4 regions of the Streptosporangium sp. NPDC023615 genome follow, and region 1 is predicted to be linked to each of the others. Evidence: riboswitches for the same ligand, from Rfam matches in the RefSeq annotation. Region 1 holds a riboswitch; each other region holds the start of a gene.
The links. Region 1 has a riboswitch for cyclic di-AMP ahead of AB0G16_RS25180 (C40 family peptidase). Riboswitches for the same ligand answer to the same signal wherever they lie in the genome.
Positions count from the first base shown of each region.

Region 1 (4,204 bases):
ATCGACCTGAAGTCGTTGAAGATCGGCTCGATGAGCACCGGGTAGGCGAAGGACGCGCCCAGCGTCAGCACGAACACGCCGGCCGACGCCGGGATCCACCAGCGCCGGTGGCGCCGCGCCAGCGCGACCACCGCCAGGACCATGATCGCGGTGAGCGCCGTGCCGACGCCCGCGCTCTTGGCCCGGTCCGCCGCCCACGCGGGCCACTCCTGGGTGGACAGCCCGAACTCGCGCAGGTAGGTCTCCGACCACATCCCCAGCGGCCAGCGCAGGGCCGCGGTGGCCACCGAGATCGTCAGCACGCCGAGCAGCACGCGCGCCCACCAGGGCCCCGGCAGCCGGTCGGCGAGCCTGGCGCCCAGCGGGGTGGCCACCAGCACTCCGGCCACGACCAGCGTCAGGCCGAGCGACAGGTAGCCGGGGACGCCGACCAGCGCGTCGAACGCCTCGGATCGGGCGATCTGCTCGGCGGTGAAGTCCCGCTCCGGGGAGGGGGCGACCGCGGGCGCCGCCGCCGGCAGTGCCCGCCAGGGGGTGGTGAACGCCACGATCGCCAGGGTGACCGCGCCCAGCGCCGCCAGCGCCCACCCGGCCGACCGCGTGCCCGAGGGCGCGTCCGTCCTGCTCAGCGTCATCCCAGTTCCCTCCGGAGGTAGTCGCGCCAGGCCCGGGTGAACCCGGCCGCCGACAGGCCGAGCGTGCTCCCGACATCGCTACCGTAGAGCCTCACCAGCGCCTTCTCCCCGAAGCGCTCCGCGACGAACCTGCAGGCGAGCCACGCCTCCTCGTAGGCCTGCGCGAGCCTCGCGGCGCCGGGGGCGAAGTCCGCGGTCCCGGGCAGGCGGGCGGGCAGGACACCGGCGCGCACCTCGGCGGCCAGTTCCGCGGCGGCGGTCCGCACGGGGATGCCCGCGTCGCGGTACCCGGCGTAGTCCGCGAAGCCCTCCGACAGCCACATCGGCACCCGGCCGCCGCGGGTGGCGCCGGTGGCCACGTGGGCGAGCTCGTGCGTGATCACCACGTCCCTGCCGGCCTCGGTGAGCCGGGCGTAGCCGGACGGCACGACGATCACCCGGTCCGCGGTGGCCAGGGCGGCCAGGGAGGCGAGGGCGGGGGTGCTCCGCGTCCCGGCGATCGCCGCGGCCTCGGCGTCGGTGGCGGGGAACAGGATCAGTGCCCGTACCGGACCCCAGATCGCCGTGACGGTACGGCGAGCCCGGTCGGCCCTGGCGGCGAGGTCCCGCAGGGCGGCGGGCGAGACACGGTGGCCGGCCACCGTGGAGTGCCGGCCCCGAACGACGGTCGTACCGTCCGGCCAGAGGTCGTGGAGGTCGGCGGGGAGGGGTCCCGAGCCGGTGAGCGGACCGGCGCCCAGCAGCGCCAGCAGCCCGGCGAGCACGGCGCGGCGTCCGCGCGGGACGGATCCGCCCGGCGGGGAGCCGTTCGGGACGGACATGTGAGCCGATGGTAGCCGAACACGCGGAAGCGGTCCCGCCCCTCCTGGACGGAGGGACGGGACCGCTGTCGCACGCCGGCGCACCCGCTCGGGTCCGGGCTCCCGCCCGGCCCCGGGGGTTCAGGCGCCCGGTCGGACCGCGCCGGCGAAGGAGGACCTGTAGTGGCCCTGCAGCTTCACGATCCTGACCGTCTTGCCGCTGCTCGGCGAGTGGACCATCCTGCCCTTGCCGACGTACATGCCGACGTGGCCCTTCCCGCTGAAGAACAGCAGGTCACCGGGGCGCAAGCTGCTCCACGAGACCTTCTTCCTGATCGTCCGGTACTGGCTCTGCGTGATCCTGGGGAGGGACACGCCCGCCTTGCGCCAGGCGTAGCGGACGAGCCCCGAGCAGTCGAACGCGCCGGGACCGGAGGCTCCCCACCGGTACGGATCGCCGACCTGCTTCTTGGCCGCCGTGACCGCCTTGAGAGCCTTGACCTTCTGCAGTGCCGCCCTGCTCATCGTGGTCTTCGCCGCGGCCGGGGCCGTGTTCTTCGTCCTGGCCTTGACCTTGACGTTCCTCGCGATCCGGTCGGTGCTCTTCGCACCCCCGGCCCGCGTCGCCTCCGTGCCGCCGGCCTGCTCGAGGACGCCGGTGGGGCTGCTGACCAAGATGTCAGAGGGATTGTCCGTCGTCGCCTGAGCCGCCGTGGACCCCAGGGTGACCGCTCCGGCCGAGGCGGTCAACGTGAGGGCGACGCCGCCCAGCGAAAGGCGGAAAAGGCGCGACAGACGGGGGTTGCGCGAGGTGGTAGACAGGATTTCTCCTTGGTGCTTCCACTGATGCCTACCGGGTTAGCTGACGGATTCGGGCTTGGAAGATGCCCTACGACACAAATGTGCCGATTCACCCCTGGCCACCGTGCCGGGCCTTTTGGGTCCCCGGTTCCATGCCTCCTGGCTGCATGGATTCGGCGGGCCACCGCGATGACGTCCGCCCCTTGCGGGGGCACGGCGGCCGGTTGGATTTCTATGAAGGGACACGGCCCGGAGGCCGTCGTTCACCGCGGCGGCATGGCTTGCACGTCGCGCAGCCAGAAGTTACTCCGATCGCCACGTTTCGGCAAAGGGTTCCTCGAAAAGGAGTATCGAGTCGGCATCTTGATCCCGCCGTTACCGCTGCGTGATGCCTGTTTATGCGATCGAGATATGACTCTCGTCACACGGGCTCGTCAATCCCGGAAAAGGCGATTTTTGTTATCTTCATCACATCGTGGGATCGCTGCGGCGACCGGCCCGGGAGGCCGGGACCCGGCCGTCCGGGCCCCGGCCGTCCCGGGCCCCGGCCGTCCCGGATCCCGGGCGGCGGTTCAGCTCAGCCGCCGTTCGAGGTGGAAGGCCACCTCCTCACCGGCCTCGCGCTTGCCGATGAGCCTGCACAGCTCCGCCCGCAGGGGCAGCCAGTGCGGGCCCGAGCCCGAGGGCATGAGCGTGGCCGTGAAGGGGTGACCGTCGATCGTCCCGGCGACCTTCACGGCCCTCCTCGTGCCGAGGACCTCGGCCGAGCCCGGCACGGTCACGAAGGTGGCGAAGGCGCCGTCCTTCTCGATCGGGGCGGTGAAGGTGTGGTCGAGCGGCTGAGGGGTCGTGGGTGTGGGCATGGTCGTCGTCTCCCGGTTCCTGTGTGCGGTGCGCCTCCGTGGGCCCGGAGGAGGCCGATGGTCGGTAGGGATGACTCCCGCGAGGCGCTGAAATCGTCGCCGCCGCACGAGATCTCTTCACCGGCACCGATGGACGCCCCCCCCCGGAACGGGAAGTCCCTCCCGGGGACGTGGCCCCCTCGGAAACGCACGACCGCCCCACGCACGACCGCCCCACGCGCGGCCGAGAGCCGCCGGGGGGGCACGGCCCCCTCAGGGGCGGACGGCCCCGACGAGACGGCGGCCGTAGGCCGACATCGGGACGACCTTGACCACGTCGCCGGTCTGCGGGGCGTGCACGATCTTGCCGTCGCCCGCGTACATGCTGACGTGTCCCAGACCCTCGCTGAAGATGAGGTCGCCCGGCTGCAGGGCGTCCAGCGAGACCTTGCGGCTCGCGCCCCAGCTCCACTGCTCCCAGGTCGTACGGGGAATGCTGACCCCGCCGCTGCGCCAGGAGGCCTGCACCAGGCCCGAGCAGTCCCAGCCGCCGGGGCCGGTGCCGCCGTACTGGTAGGGCTTGCCCACCTGGGCGAAGGCGAACTGCAGGGCGGCGCGGGCGTTGCCCGAGGCGGAGCCGCTGTACTGGATCCCGGCACTGTCCGGGTTGCCCGTCCGGAAGGCGCCGAGCTCGCGCAGGAGCTTCGTCTGCGCCTTGACCATCTTGTCGGCCTTGGCCTTCTCCTCGGCCAGCTCGTCGCGGATCTCGTCGGTCTCGGCCAGCACCTTCTTGGCCGCCTCCCGGCCGGCCCGCAGCTCCCTGGTGGCCTCGTTGAAGGCGTCGAGGGCCCGCGCCCGGGAGGCGGCCATCTGGTCGGCGGCGGCCATCCCGCTCAGCAGCGCCGAGGGATCGGGCTGGGCGATCATGTTCTCCCAGCCGGTGACCGGGCCGGTCTGGTAGGTGCTGACGGCCAGCGAGACGAGTTCCTCGCGCAGCCCGGTGACCCGCTCGCCGCGCCGGGTCAGCTCGCCGTTGAGCTCCCGGTACTTCTTCTTGGCCCGCTTCCACTTCTCCGAGGCCTGGTTGTACTTCTCCACGACCTGGTCGGCCTGCTCGTTGAGCTTC
Region 1 covers NZ_JBFABE010000041.1:37,397-41,600, forward strand. The annotation lists gene AB0G16_RS25170 (M48 family metallopeptidase) at 1-635, opposite strand, end outside; gene AB0G16_RS25175 (hypothetical protein) at 632-1,456, opposite strand; gene AB0G16_RS25180 (C40 family peptidase) at 1,577-2,110, opposite strand; cyclic di-AMP (ydaO/yuaA leader) riboswitch at 2,268-2,425, opposite strand; gene AB0G16_RS25185 (DUF1905 domain-containing protein) at 2,809-3,099, opposite strand; gene AB0G16_RS25190 (NlpC/P60 family protein) at 3,352-4,204, opposite strand, start outside.

Region 2 (4,204 bases), on a different contig from region 1:
CAGCGTCGACGGCCTGACCATAGCGAGCGACCTGAACGACGGGACCGAGCAGATCGGCGCGCTCTCCTCGGCGTTGCTGGCCCTGAGCCGGCGGATGACGGGCATGACCGGCAAGGGCGCCTTCGAGGAGACGCTGATCTCCGGCACCGACGGCTACGCGGCCCTCTACGCCGCCGGCCCCACGATCGTCCTCACAGTGCTGGCGCGTCCGGGGACCAACCTCGGGCTGCTCAGGCTGGAGGGCAGGAAGACGGCGGCCCGGCTGGCCGCCGTCACCTCTCGTACATCGACGACCCAGTGAACGACATTCAGTGAGTGGAGGCAGGAATGGGCAACATGGACATCTCTCTCAAGGAGATGATGGCGATCGACGGCGCCGTCGGCGCGGTCGTCGTCGACTACAACAGCGGGATGGCGCTGGGCGCGCTCGGCGGCTCCAAGGATCTCGACCTCCAGGTGGCCGCGGCCGGCAACACCGAGGTCGTCAAGGCCAAGATGCGGACCATGGAGTCGCTCGGCCTCAAGGACGGCATCGAGGACATCCTCATCACGCTCGGCACCCAGTACCACGTGATCCGCCCGCTCACCGGCCGGAGCGGCAAGGGGCTCTTCATGTACCTGGCCCTCGACCGCAGCCGGGCCAACCTGGCGCTCGCCCGGCACACCCTCCGGAGCATCGAGGAGAAGATCGAGGTATGAGCCGGGCCGGCCCGCGCCCGGGGCGCGGGCCGCGAGGTCTCACCGCGCGGGGGCGGCGGCCCGCTCGGCGGAGCCGGTGAGCTCCTCGATCGCGTCGGCGAAGGAGGGCCAGAGCTCGCGGGGCAGGTCGTGGCCCATGCCGGGGAAGGTCAGCAGGCGCGCGCCCGGGATCGCCTCGGCCGTGGCGATCCCTCCGGAGAGCGGGATGAGCTGGTCGTCCTCGCCGTGCAGGACGAGCGTCGGCACCGTCAGCCTCGCCAGCAGCGGGGCGCGGTCCCCGGAGGCCATGATCGCGGCCAGTTGCCTGGTCGTGCCCGCCGGGTCGTAGGCCCTGTCGTAGCTCAGGGCGGCGACCTCCGCGATCCGCTCGCGGTCGGCCGGGTAGCCGGGCGACCCGATGACCTCCCAGGTCGTGACGGTCCGCCGGATCGCGGCCTCGCGGTCCGGCGCGGGCGGTGCCATGAGCGCCGCCATCGCGGCCTCGGTCGGGGGCGCCGCCTGCGGGCTGGGGGTGGACATCATCGAGGTGAGGCTGCGCACCCGGCGCGGGTGGCGGATCGCCAGCGCCTGCGCGATCATCCCGCCCATCGATACGCCGGCCACGTGGGCGGATTCCAGGCCGAGCGCCTCCAGCAGGCCGGCGGCGTCGTCGGCCATGTCGTCCAGCCGGTAGGGGACCCGGCCGTTCCAGCCCCCTCCGGGTCCTCCCGCCTCGTGCAGGTGGGTGCTCTCGCCGACGTCGCGGTTGTCGAAGCGCACCACGTGATGTCCGCGTTCGGCGAGCAGGCGGCAGAAGTCCTCGTCCCACTGGATCATCTGGGAACCGAGCCCCATGATCAGAAGGAGGGGTCGCCCCTCCGGGGAGCCGAAGGTGTCGTAGGCGATCTCGATGCCGTTCGCCCGGGTCCGCAGAGTCGTCATGGCACTCCTCCTGTTGATCCTGCGGAACAGAATGCCATTCTGGAATGGCTCCGGCACCGGCGGGTGGCCCCGGACGGGCCGGGGCGACCCGTCACCAGACGATGGCGCCCGGCTCCCGCACGGTCCATCCGGGGGCCGAGAGGGCGTCAGCCGTGATCTTGGGCTTGACGGACGCCGACATCGGGGCGGCGCTCACGCGCTCGGTCTCGACGGGCTTCTGCGGACGCCCGGACTTGGCCAGCACGGTCTGGGGCGGCTTGGCGGGGCTGGGGTCCTTGCGGCCCCAGGCACCGGTGGAGAAGGCCACGGGGTGGTTCTTCCTGCCCACGCCGTCGCCCCACCGGGTGATGACGTACTCGACGTCGATGTGGCCCATGCCGCCGTTGCCGTCCACGCCGAGCGTGCCGGCGTTGAACGTGCCGCCGGTCAGGTCGGCGAAGGTCTTGGCGTCGATGTCGAGCATGATGCCCCGGTTGGAGGGCACTCCGGGGCCGCGGTCGCCGACGAAGAACTTGGCGCGCTTGCCCTTGTAGAGGATGTAGCCCTCGGTGAGCAGCGGCCAGCTCGGGCTGGCGATCATGCCCTTCTGCATCGGCTTGCCACTGGCCGGCAGGCCGGTGTCGCCGGCGCGGCCCGAGGAGTCGTCCCAGAAGTAGGAGGCCGTGGTGGAGCCGTGGAGGAGGACGGCCTCGACGCCGTCCTCGGGGCCGGCCGCAGCGGGGGCGGTGGCGGCGAAGCCGGGGGTGGAAGGTATCGCCGAGGCGACACCGGCGGAGGCCAGCACGCTCGCACCGACGAGGGTGGCGGCGGCCAGGCGGTTTTTGTACATGCCGAAAAAGAGGCGCATGGGGAAAAGGCTCTTTCGCGAGGGAACGGGGCTACCGCGTGCGACACGCCGATAAGGGGCGCACGGGCGAGGACGGGCTCATCGGGATGAGGACGTAACCGGATAGATCCAGTCGTTACGTAGAGCGCCGCCGGGAGGTGCCGCGATCAGGCGCGGCGCGAGAGATGTGGGGGACGGGGGGCAGGGGGAAGTTTCAGGGGGTCGGCGCGGACAGGGGGTGCACCGACGCGGTGACGCGGTCGTCCATGAGGGGGTCTCCTCTCCATCTCGTCTACCGGGTTAGCTGACGGGTTCGGGCGGTGGAGTTGCCCTACCGCCGCGTGCTCGCGGCGGATTCACCCCGGAAATTGGGTCCCCGGTTCCCGTGGCCCTGAGGGCTCTCGGGATTCGACGTCGGCCGGTCGCTCCCTCTTGTGAAGGGCAGGTCACCGGCCGATAACAGGGGACACTACCCACGGAAACCAGACAAAGCAAAGCAAAGGCCACGAAAACCCCAGAAGATCTACCTAGTTGGCAAAAACTCCCCTAAAGCACTCAACATGGAGGTTTGTTCTCGGGCATGCCCCGCCGCCCCTCAGCCCCGTCCCGTACGGGGACGACGGCGCCCCGGACGCGTCCGCGATCAGTCCCACCAGAACGACCAGGCGTTCCTGCCCTTGATCTGCTCGGCGTAGTCGACGAGGGTCCCCGCGCCCTGGATGATGCTGTCGGGGCAGAACGTCCAGTGCTCCGCGGCGACCTGCAGGGCGTGCTCGAAGGTCGTCGGCGGGGCCGCGACGCTGACGTCGAGGGTGTTGAACCCCATCCCCACCACCCGCACCCCGAACCTGTCCTCCCAGCTCCGCACGACGGCGGCCAGCGGGACCATCCACTCGTTGTGGTTCAGCGCCCCCTGCCAGCCCATGACGGCCAGGGCGTCGGCCCCGCGCTCGACCGCGACGAGCCCGAGCGGCGTCCTGCGCTCGGCCACCAGCCCCGCGTACCAGTCGGCCACCACCCCGGGGTCGGCGGCGAGCCTGCCCGCGGGGGCCGGGCCGGGGCACTCCGGCCCGAAGGGGTCGAGCAGTTCGAGCTGGTCGACGTGGGCCCTGGCGATCCAGTCGGACCACACCTCGGCCATGAACGCCTCGACGTGGTAGTTGTCGATCTCGGTCGCCGCGTCCGGGGCGATCTGACCGGCCGACCAGGGCTGGACCGAGTCCTCCAGCAGCACCGGCCACAGTCCCGACCGCTCGTGCTCGGCCCGCAGCCGCGCCCAGTACTCCCCCGAGACCGTCACCTCACTGAGCCAGAAGGCCGGACGGTGACGGATGGCGAGCTGAGCGTAACCGGGGTCGGGCCAGACGAGCTCACCCGGCGGCAGGTCCACCGAGAGCCTCCGGCCCTCACCCCCACCGATCCCGCGGGCTCCGCGGGCTCCGTCGGCTCCGTCGGCTCCGTCAGCGAACAACTGGCTCAGAACGGGCGGAAGCTTCCCCTGCTCGCAATCGTTCATCTCTACCGATCCGATCCTGACCACGGATCAATTTTGGCCTGTCAAGCACCCCGAGGGACAGTTGTGCCCTGGACCAAGCAAAAATTATCGGTACGGGGCGGATCGCGGCGGACGGGCCTCGGTGAGCGGACCGGGCGGCCCGGCCCGGCGGGCGGACCCGGCGACGAGGGAAGATCGACGCCGGTCGGCCGCCGCCGGAGGGGGGACGTTATGCTGCACAGTGGCCGCAAGAAAGCGCTATC
Region 2 covers NZ_JBFABE010000002.1:267,464-271,667, forward strand. The annotation lists gene AB0G16_RS02660 (roadblock/LC7 domain-containing protein) at 1-301, shown strand, start outside; gene AB0G16_RS02665 (hypothetical protein) at 328-699, shown strand; gene AB0G16_RS02670 (alpha/beta hydrolase) at 739-1,620, opposite strand; gene AB0G16_RS02675 (hypothetical protein) at 1,712-2,467, opposite strand; cyclic di-AMP (ydaO/yuaA leader) riboswitch at 2,721-2,870, opposite strand; gene AB0G16_RS02680 (DUF4253 domain-containing protein) at 3,090-3,836, opposite strand.
Region 2: linked by a shared signal. The riboswitch ahead of AB0G16_RS02675 (hypothetical protein) and the one ahead of AB0G16_RS25180 (C40 family peptidase) in region 1 are both predicted to bind cyclic di-AMP.

Region 3 (4,204 bases), on a different contig from region 1:
TCCCACGACGTCCGGGTGCTGGAGCTGGCCGCGCTCAAGGGCGTCTTCACCGACGTGGTCGAGGACTCGGTCACCTACGTCAACGCCCCGCTGCTGGCCAAGGACCGCGGTGTCACGGTCGAGCTGATCACCAGCTCCGACAGCCCCGACTGGCGCAACGTGGTGACGGTCCGCGGCGTGCTCGCCGACGGCCGCGCGGTCTCGGTCTCGGGCACCCTGTCCGGGCCGAGGCAGATCACGAAGATCGTCGAGGTCAACGGCTACCAGATGGAGATCGAGCCGACCGACCACCTGTCCTTCTTCACCTACACCGACCGTCCCGGCATCGTCGGCGTGGTCGGCCGTATCCTGGGCGACCACTCGATCAACATCGCCTCGATGCAGGTGGCCCGGGACGCCAAGGGCGGCAAGGCCCTGATCGCGCTCACCGTCGACACCGCCATCCCGGCCGACGTGATCGACCAGATCGGCGCGGAGATCGGCGCCGACAGCGGCCGCTCGGTCGACCTGACCGACTGACGGGCGAGCCACGGCGCCGGCGCGGCCCCGCCTCCGGGAGGGGGTCGCGCCGGCGCCCGCCCGCCGTCTCGGCATGTGAGAAGTGGGTACGCGGGGCGAGACGGTCCCCGCGGTGCCGGGTACCCTGATGGGGATGCGCCGGGTGTTCGCACCGTTCACCCGCCGCGGCGGGGCCCGACAGGGGCAGGCCGGCGGCCCGCCACGGTGTCCGTGGCGCTCGCCGGCTCCGAGCCCTCCGTCCGCCGGTCCGTGACCCGGACCGCGACATCGGGCCCGGTCCGAGTCCCGACCGGAGTCTCGGCCACCTTCACCGCTCACACGCGACCGAGACGAGATCCGCCATGTACGAGATGTATTCCTGGAACCGCCCGGACGAGAACGAGAACGAGACGTCCGACGCGCTGCAGACCGCCCTGGACCGCCGCGACAACGGTGGCTCGCCCACCCGGGGCTGAGGAGCGGACGCGCCCGCGGGCGGAGCGGACGCCACCGCGGGCAGACCGGCGCCCGCCGGCGACGAGGGGCGCCCACCCGCCGGTGACGGACGGCAGGTCACCGGCCCGTGACGGATCCGGTCGCGCGCTCGATCCGTTCGGTCAGCTCGACCCCCTCGGGGTCCGGGCGCACCCCGCCGGCGAAGGAGGCGCGCCGCCAGGCGCTGAGCCGCTCCTCCTTGACCACGTCCCCGCTCCGCGGGGCGTGCACCATGTACCCGGGCTTCGTGATCATTCCGACGTGCCCGAGGCCGCGGAAGAAGACCAGGTCCCCGGGTCTCAGGTCCTTCCAGGCGATCTTCTTCGAGAACGCCCCGTACTGTTCCGAGGCGATGCGGGGCAGCGTGATCCCGGCGGCCCCGTAGGCGCGGAGCATCAGCCCCGAGCAGTCGAAGCCGCCGCGGCCGGTGCCGCCCCAGGCGTACGGCGTGCCGCGCTTGGACATGGCCCAGGTCAGGGCCTTCTGCCAGGCGGGGCGCAGGGAGGCGGCCCTCAGGGCGCCCTTCAGGGCGGGCATGCCGAGCGCGGCGGGCCCGGGGGCGGGCAGGGGCGAGGCGGCCGACGCGGTGGACGGGGTCGCGAACACCGCGGTTCCGGCGACGAGTACGGACGCGACGCGAGAGCAGATCTTGCTGTACAGGGTCGTTCCTTCCATGGGGCCGGCCGGGTGAGCTGTCGGGCTCGGGCGTGGAGGCCGCCCTACGGCGCGGGTGCGCGCCGACTCGCCCCGAGGGATCGGCCGGGCGGACGGGAACGCGCTCCGGTCGGGGAGCGGGGTTCCCGGGGCCCGGGTGGATCCCGGCAAGAAGTGGTTCCCCGGCTTCGTCCATCTCGATAAGGGATGATCCGGACGAATTAGGCATGAATCTGAACGCTGAGGACCATAACCAAACCTCATGAAACGGTCAACATATACTAAAGTTGGACAAAATGATCAGGGGTCTCCCGGAGGGAAAACGTGTCCGAGGGATGAGACCGGTGTTCAAGCACCGAGACGGGCCGGTAGGGTGACGGCATGGATTCGCGTAACATCCGCCTGGCGGTCATCCCCGGGGACGGCATCGGCGCCGAGGTCGTCGCCGAAGGGCTCAAGGTTCTCGAAGCGGTCGGCACGAAGGTGGAGACCACCACCTACGACCTGGGCGCCAAGCGCTACCACGAGACCGGCGAGACGCTGCCCGACGGCGTCCTGGAGGAGCTGCGCGGGTACGACGCGATCCTGCTCGGAGCGGTCGGCGACCCCAGCGTGCCCCCGGGCGTGCTCGAGCGCGACCTGCTGCTCAAGCTCCGCTTCACGCTCGACCACTACGTGAACCTGCGGCCGGTCAAGCTCTTCCCCGGCGTGGAGACCCCGCTGGGCAGGGCCCGGCCGGAGGACATCGACATGGTCGTCGTGCGCGAGGGCACCGAGGGGCCCTACGCGGGCGCCGGTGGCGTGATGCGCCGCGGCACCCCGCACGAGATCGCCACCCAGGAGTCGCTCAACACCGCGTACGGCGTCGAGCGCGTGGTGCGCTACGCCTTCGACAAGGCGCTGTCGCGCCCGCGCAGGAAGCTGACGCTGGTCCACAAGACCAACGTGCTCACCTACGCCGGCGACCTGTGGGCCCGCACCTTCGACCGGGTCGGCCGGGAGTATCCGGACGTCCGCACCGACTACTGCCACGTCGACGCGGCCTCGATGTTCTTCGTCGGCCAGCCCGAGCGCTTCGACGTCATCGTCACCGACAACCTCTTCGGTGACATCCTCACCGACATCGGCGCCGCGATCGCCGGCGGCATCGGCCTGGCGGCCAGCGGCAACGTCAACCCCGACCGCACCGCGCCGAGCATGTTCGAGCCGGTCCACGGCAGCGCCCCCGACATCGCGGGCCAGGGCAAGGCCGACCCGACGGCCACGATCCTGTCGGTCGCCATGCTCCTGGACCACCTGGGCCTGGACCCCGAGGCCGCCCGCGTCGAGCGCGCCGTGGCCGACGACCTGGCCGGGCGGACCGCCGGCGGGGCCGGACGCACCACCCGGGAGATCGGCGACGACATCACCGCCCGAGTAGCCGGCTGAGGAAGCCGCCCACCTCGACCCAGACGCGCCCGGCGGCTCACCTGAGCCGCCGGGCGCGTTTTGGTTTTTCCGCCTCGCTGACGGATTTCGTCAGCGATGCAGTAGTTTCCCGTTACCCGGTCCAACGCAGAATGGACGCAAGGGTAAGCCAGACACCAAGAGAAGGATCCGCGTCATGACCACCGCTCAGAAGCTCAGCTTCGACGTGCAGCTCTCCGACCACGCTCGCACCACGGCCGAGCGCGAGCAGGTAATGGCGAGCCCGGGGTTCGGCCAGGTCTTCACCGACCACATGATCTCCATCGACTACACCGAGGGGAGGGGCTGGCACGACGCCAGGCTCACCCCGTACGGGCCGCTCGTCCTCGACCCGGCGACCTCGGTCTTCCACTACGCGCAGGAGCTCTTCGAGGGGCTCAAGGCCTACCGCCAGGAGAACGGCGCGATCGTGACCTTCCGGCCGGAGGCCAACGCCGCCCGGTTCAACACCTCGGCGCTGCGGATGGCCATGCCCGAACTGCCCGAGGAGACGTTCGTCGAGTCGCTGGAACTGCTCGTCCAGACCGACCGCGACTGGGTCCCCACCACGCCGGGACACAGCCTCTACCTGCGTCCCTTCATGATCGCCACGCAGCCCGCGCTCGGTGTCAACTACCCCTCCAGGACCTACCGGTACATGGTCATCGCCGGCCCTGCGGCGGCCTACTTCGGCGGGGGCCAGGCCGTCTCGGTCTGGCTCTCCACCGAGTACACCCGTGCCGCTCCCGGCGGCACCGGGTTCGCCAAGTGCGGCGGCAACTACGCCGCGGCCTTCGTGGCCCAGCGCCAGGCCGTCGAGCAGGGCTGTGACCAGGTGGTCTGGCTGGACGCGGTCGAGCACCGCTACGTCGAGGAGATGGGCGGGATGAACCTGTTCTTCGTCTACGGCGACCGCCTGCTCACCCCGGCGCTGACCGGCACGCTCCTGCCCGGCATCACCCGCGACTCCATCCTCGCCCTCGCCGGCGGTCTCGGCCTGCGTGCCGAGGAGGGGCGCCTGTCGATCGAGGAGTGGCGACGCGGCTGCGAGTCGGGCGAGCTCACCGAGGTCTTCGCCTGCGGCACCGCCGCGGTCGTCACCCCGGTCGGC
Region 3 covers NZ_JBFABE010000006.1:139,718-143,921, forward strand. The annotation lists gene serA (phosphoglycerate dehydrogenase) at 1-519, shown strand, start outside; gene AB0G16_RS07105 (C40 family peptidase) at 1,072-1,668, opposite strand; cyclic di-AMP (ydaO/yuaA leader) riboswitch at 1,656-1,885, opposite strand; gene AB0G16_RS07110 (3-isopropylmalate dehydrogenase) at 2,029-3,075, shown strand; gene AB0G16_RS07115 (branched-chain amino acid aminotransferase) at 3,251-4,204, shown strand, end outside.
Region 3: linked by a shared signal. The riboswitch ahead of AB0G16_RS07105 (C40 family peptidase) and the one ahead of AB0G16_RS25180 (C40 family peptidase) in region 1 are both predicted to bind cyclic di-AMP.

Region 4 (4,204 bases), on a different contig from region 1:
GTCGTCGCAGGCAGGGGACGGTCGGGGGTCCGCGCCCACCTCTGGGTGTGACTTAAGCGCAAAGGCGCTGACATATCCTGAGTACTTCACGTATAGCCTGCTATGTCAATAGTGTGGATGCGCCGTGAAGGGTTGAACTTGACGACCTTTGAACAAGGCGTTTACCGTTCCTGGCGGGTGGTAATCATTCCTGACGCCTTAGGCCCGGTTTCCAGAGTGGGGGGAGTGACTCTTGATGGCATATCCCGAAGTGGATTCACGCCATGGCGACAGCCCCCTGGGCACGGGGGATATCGGTCTCAGTGAGGACGACCTCGTGCTGCTGGCAGAGCTCGCCAAGGGCGTCACCGTGGATCGGGTGGGCCGCAGGCTCGACATCAGCGGCCGGACCGTCAGGCGCAGGCTCAGGGGCATCTGTGACCGCATCGGAGTCGCCACCGCGATCGAGGCCGTGGCCTGGGCGGCTCGCCGCCGCCTGATCTAGCCGCCTGATCTAGCCGCCTGATCTGGCCGCCTGATCTGGCCGCCCGTCCCGGCCGCCTCGGCCCCCGGCCGTCCCGCCCCCGTCCGCTCCGGCGGCCACCCGGCTCGCCGGTCGCCGACAACCCGGTCGCCGACAACCCGGTCACCGACAACCCGGTCACCCGGTCACCCGGCGACGCGCACGCCTCCCACGAAGGGCCGGTTGTCGATCGTGGTGATGTGGATGACGTCACCGGTCCGGGGCGCGTGGACCATCAGGCCCGCGCCGATGTAGATCCCGACATGGTGCAGGTCGGAGTAGAAGAAGACCAGGTCGCCCGGGCGCAACTGGCTTCTGGAGACGCGCGTGCCCGCCGTCCACTGGTCGCCGGTGTAGTGGGGCAGGCTGATCCCGACCTTCTGGTAGGCCCACATGACCAGTCCGGAGCAGTCGAAGGAGTTGGGCCCCTCGGCGCCCCACACGTACGGCTTGAGCTGCTGGGTCAGCGCCCAGCGGGCGGCCTCCGCCCCCTTGCCGCTGCCCACGATGGGGGCGTCGACCTTCACCCGGGCGCCCCGGTTGCCGACGGCCTGCGAGCGCACCTCCTTGAACAGGTCGCTCTCCACCCGCGAGACCAGGCGCTCGATCTTGGTGCGCTTGGCGTCGATCTGCGACAGCAGCTTCTTGACCTCGGAGGTCCTGGCCTTGGCGCCGGCCTGGGCCCGCTCGGCGGCCTCGATCGCCCGGCCCACCTGGGCGACCTCCTCGCTCTGGCGCTGCTGCAGGGCGTAGGTGGTGGTGGCCTGGTCGAGGAAGGCGTCGGGGTCCGAGGTCTGGGTGAGGACGAGACCGGAGTGCAGGCCGCCCGACATGTAGCTGCTCTGTGCCAGCAGCGCGGCCTTGGCCCGCCGCGACTCCAGCTCGGACTCGCTGGTGGCGAGGGTCTTCTCGGCGCTGTCCGCGGCCCGCTGGGCCTGCTTGAGCTTGACCCGCTCGCCGTTGTACTGCTCGGCGAGCGTCTCGATCTCGTTGTGCAGTTTCTCGGCCTGCTCGGCCAGTTGCTTGAGGCTGGGCTCCGGGTCGGCCGTGGCCGGGAGCAGCGGGGTGCCCAGGGTGAGGGTGGCGAACGCCAGGCCGATGACCGCCATGCGGCGGCGGAGCCCTCGCGGTGCGCGTCGTGGACGGCGGGCGTCGCCGCCTGCCCCGTCTCCGCGGTCGCGCGTGCGCTTCACCAATGGACTCCTCTCCTCGGCCGCCTACCGGGTTAGCTGACGGGTTCGGGCCGGAGGCAGCCCTACCGGGTGCGCCGGTGGCACTCGGATTCACCCCCAAGGACACGGTGGGTCCCCGGTTCTCCCTGCGGAAGATTCGGCGGGTCAGGCTTTTTCACGTCTCTGACATCGAGCACGGAGATTAGTCGAAGCGTGGTTCCTGCTCAACCAGAACCCTGAATTCAGTAGAGGTTTCGCAACTGAAATGTCACGGACGGATCACATCTCATAATGATCATTGTTGCCTTTGCGCGGCCTTTGCCTGCTGCTTCGCGGGTCCCGTGACGGTCGGCCCAGCTCCGGAACCGTACCGAAGATGAAATGCGACACACCGAGGCCTCCCGTGCTCAGCGTGGTAATGCCGCTACCAAGGGTCACATGGGAGGGGTGGTGCGGGAGTTAGGGGTGAGCCGTAATCGAAGGTCGGCGAGCACGTACGCTGATCGGTCATGGAGCAGGTTGCGGAACAGTCTCCGACGCCGGTCACGCACGCCCCCGCCGGTGCCGGACGCGAGGCGGGGCCGGGTGCCGAACGCGAGGCGGGACCCGGGAACGGGGCCGGGAACGGGCGCGAGGCCAGGCCGGGGCACGGCTCCGGGGAGGGCGTGGAGCGGGACGGCCCGGTCGCCGTCGCGGTCGCGGAGGCCGCCGGGATCACCGTCCGGCGAGCCCGCACCCCGGACGTCCGCGCCGTCCGGCGCCTGGTCGACACCTACGGCGGCGCGGGGCCGCGCCTGCTGGAGAAGGCCACGGTCACGCTGTACGAGGACGTCCAGGAGTTCTGGGTCGCCACCGACGAGCAGGGGGAGGTGGTCGGCTGCGGGGCGCTGCACGTCCTCTGGGAGGATCTGGCCGAGATCCGCACCGTCGCGGTCGATCCGGCCCGCAGGGGGGCGGGAATCGGGCACCGGATCGTCTCCGCGCTGCTGCGCACCGCCGTCGAGCTCGGCCTGCGCCGGGTCTTCTGCCTGACGTTCGAGGTCGAGTTCTTCGCCCGGCACGGTTTCAGGGAGATCCAGGGCACGCCCGTCGCCCCGGAGGTCTACGCCGAGCTCCTCGCCTCCTACGACGAGGGCGTCGCGGAGTTCCTGGATCTGGAGCACGTCAAGCCCAACACCCTGGGCAACACCCGGATGCTGCTGCATCTGACACGTGAGCCCGACGCGAGTGACTTGGGACCTGACAAGGGGGAAAGGTGACTGTTCTTTCCTATGTCGATACCTTGTGCTGCAGCAAGCATGTGCGTCTGACATCTGCCACATGCGCATTCTAAGTGAGGTGACGCGGTGAGCACCGGACAGCCGCCGTATCCACAGGATGATCCCGACCGCGATCGCACACCGTCGGGGCAGCCGGAATACGGACAGCACAACGCGGGTCGAGGCGCTGGCGGGCTCGACCCCGACGTAACGGTCGTGGGATATCGGTCGGAGGCCTCACAGCCGAACACCGGTCCCGGACAGGCCCAGGGCTACGGCCAGCAGGGTTACGGCCAGCAGCCCGACTACGGGCAGCAGGGCTACGGCCAGCAGGGCGGAGCGGGCGGCTACGGTCAGCAGGGCGGCTACGGTCAGTCCTCGCACGAGCAGCCCTCCTACGGCCAGCCCGGCTACGGTCAGCAGGGCGGCACGGGCGGCACGGGCGGCTACGGCCAGCAGGGCGGGACGGGCGGTTACGGCCAGTCCTCGCACGAGCAGCCCGGCTACGGTCAGCAGGGCGGCACAGGCGGCACGGGCGGTTACGGCCAGCAGGGCGGCACGGGCGGCTACGGTCAGCAGCCCTCCTACGGTCAGCAGGGCGGGGCCGGTGGCTACGGCCAGCAGCCGGACTACGGGCAGCAGGGCTACGGCCAGCAGCCCTACGGGCAGCAGGCCTCCCAGCCCTCCTACGGCCAGCAGCCGGACTACGGCCAGCCCTCCTACGGGCAGCAGCCGACGTACGGCCAGCAGGGCTACGGCCAGCAGCCGGACTACGGGCAGCAGGGCTACGGCCAGCAGCCGGCCTACGGGCAGCAGGGCTACGGCCAGCAGGGCTACGGGCAGCCGTACAGCGGCGTGCCCGGCGCTCCCGCGCCGCTCGCCGAGTGGTGGCAGCGCCTGGTGGCGCGCATCGTCGACATAGCCATCATGCTCGTGGTGGGCCTGGTCATCGGCCTCATCCTGGGCCTCGTGCTCGGCGCGATCATCGTCGGCACCGGTGGCACCGGTGGTATCGACTCCGGGGCCACCTCCGCCATCACCGTGATCAGCACGCTGATCAGCGCGGGGCTCTACTTCGCCTACGAGTTCTTCATGCTCAAGCGGGGCGGGCAGACCGTCGGCAAGATGGTCATGGGCATCAAGGTCGTCCCCGTCGGCTCCGTCCTGCCGCCCGGCGGGCTCGGCACCGAGGCCGCGCTCAAGCGTACCGCTGTGTTCATCGGCCCGCAGTTCCTGACCTGGGGGCCGACCTTCCTGGACCTGATCGTCGG
Region 4 covers NZ_JBFABE010000005.1:175,836-180,039, reverse strand. The annotation lists gene AB0G16_RS06270 (LuxR C-terminal-related transcriptional regulator) at 317-484, shown strand; gene AB0G16_RS06265 (NlpC/P60 family protein) at 649-1,611, opposite strand; cyclic di-AMP (ydaO/yuaA leader) riboswitch at 1,701-1,847, opposite strand; gene AB0G16_RS06260 (amino-acid N-acetyltransferase) at 2,340-2,933, shown strand; gene AB0G16_RS06255 (RDD family protein) at 3,150-4,204, shown strand, end outside.
Region 4: linked by a shared signal. The riboswitch ahead of AB0G16_RS06265 (NlpC/P60 family protein) and the one ahead of AB0G16_RS25180 (C40 family peptidase) in region 1 are both predicted to bind cyclic di-AMP.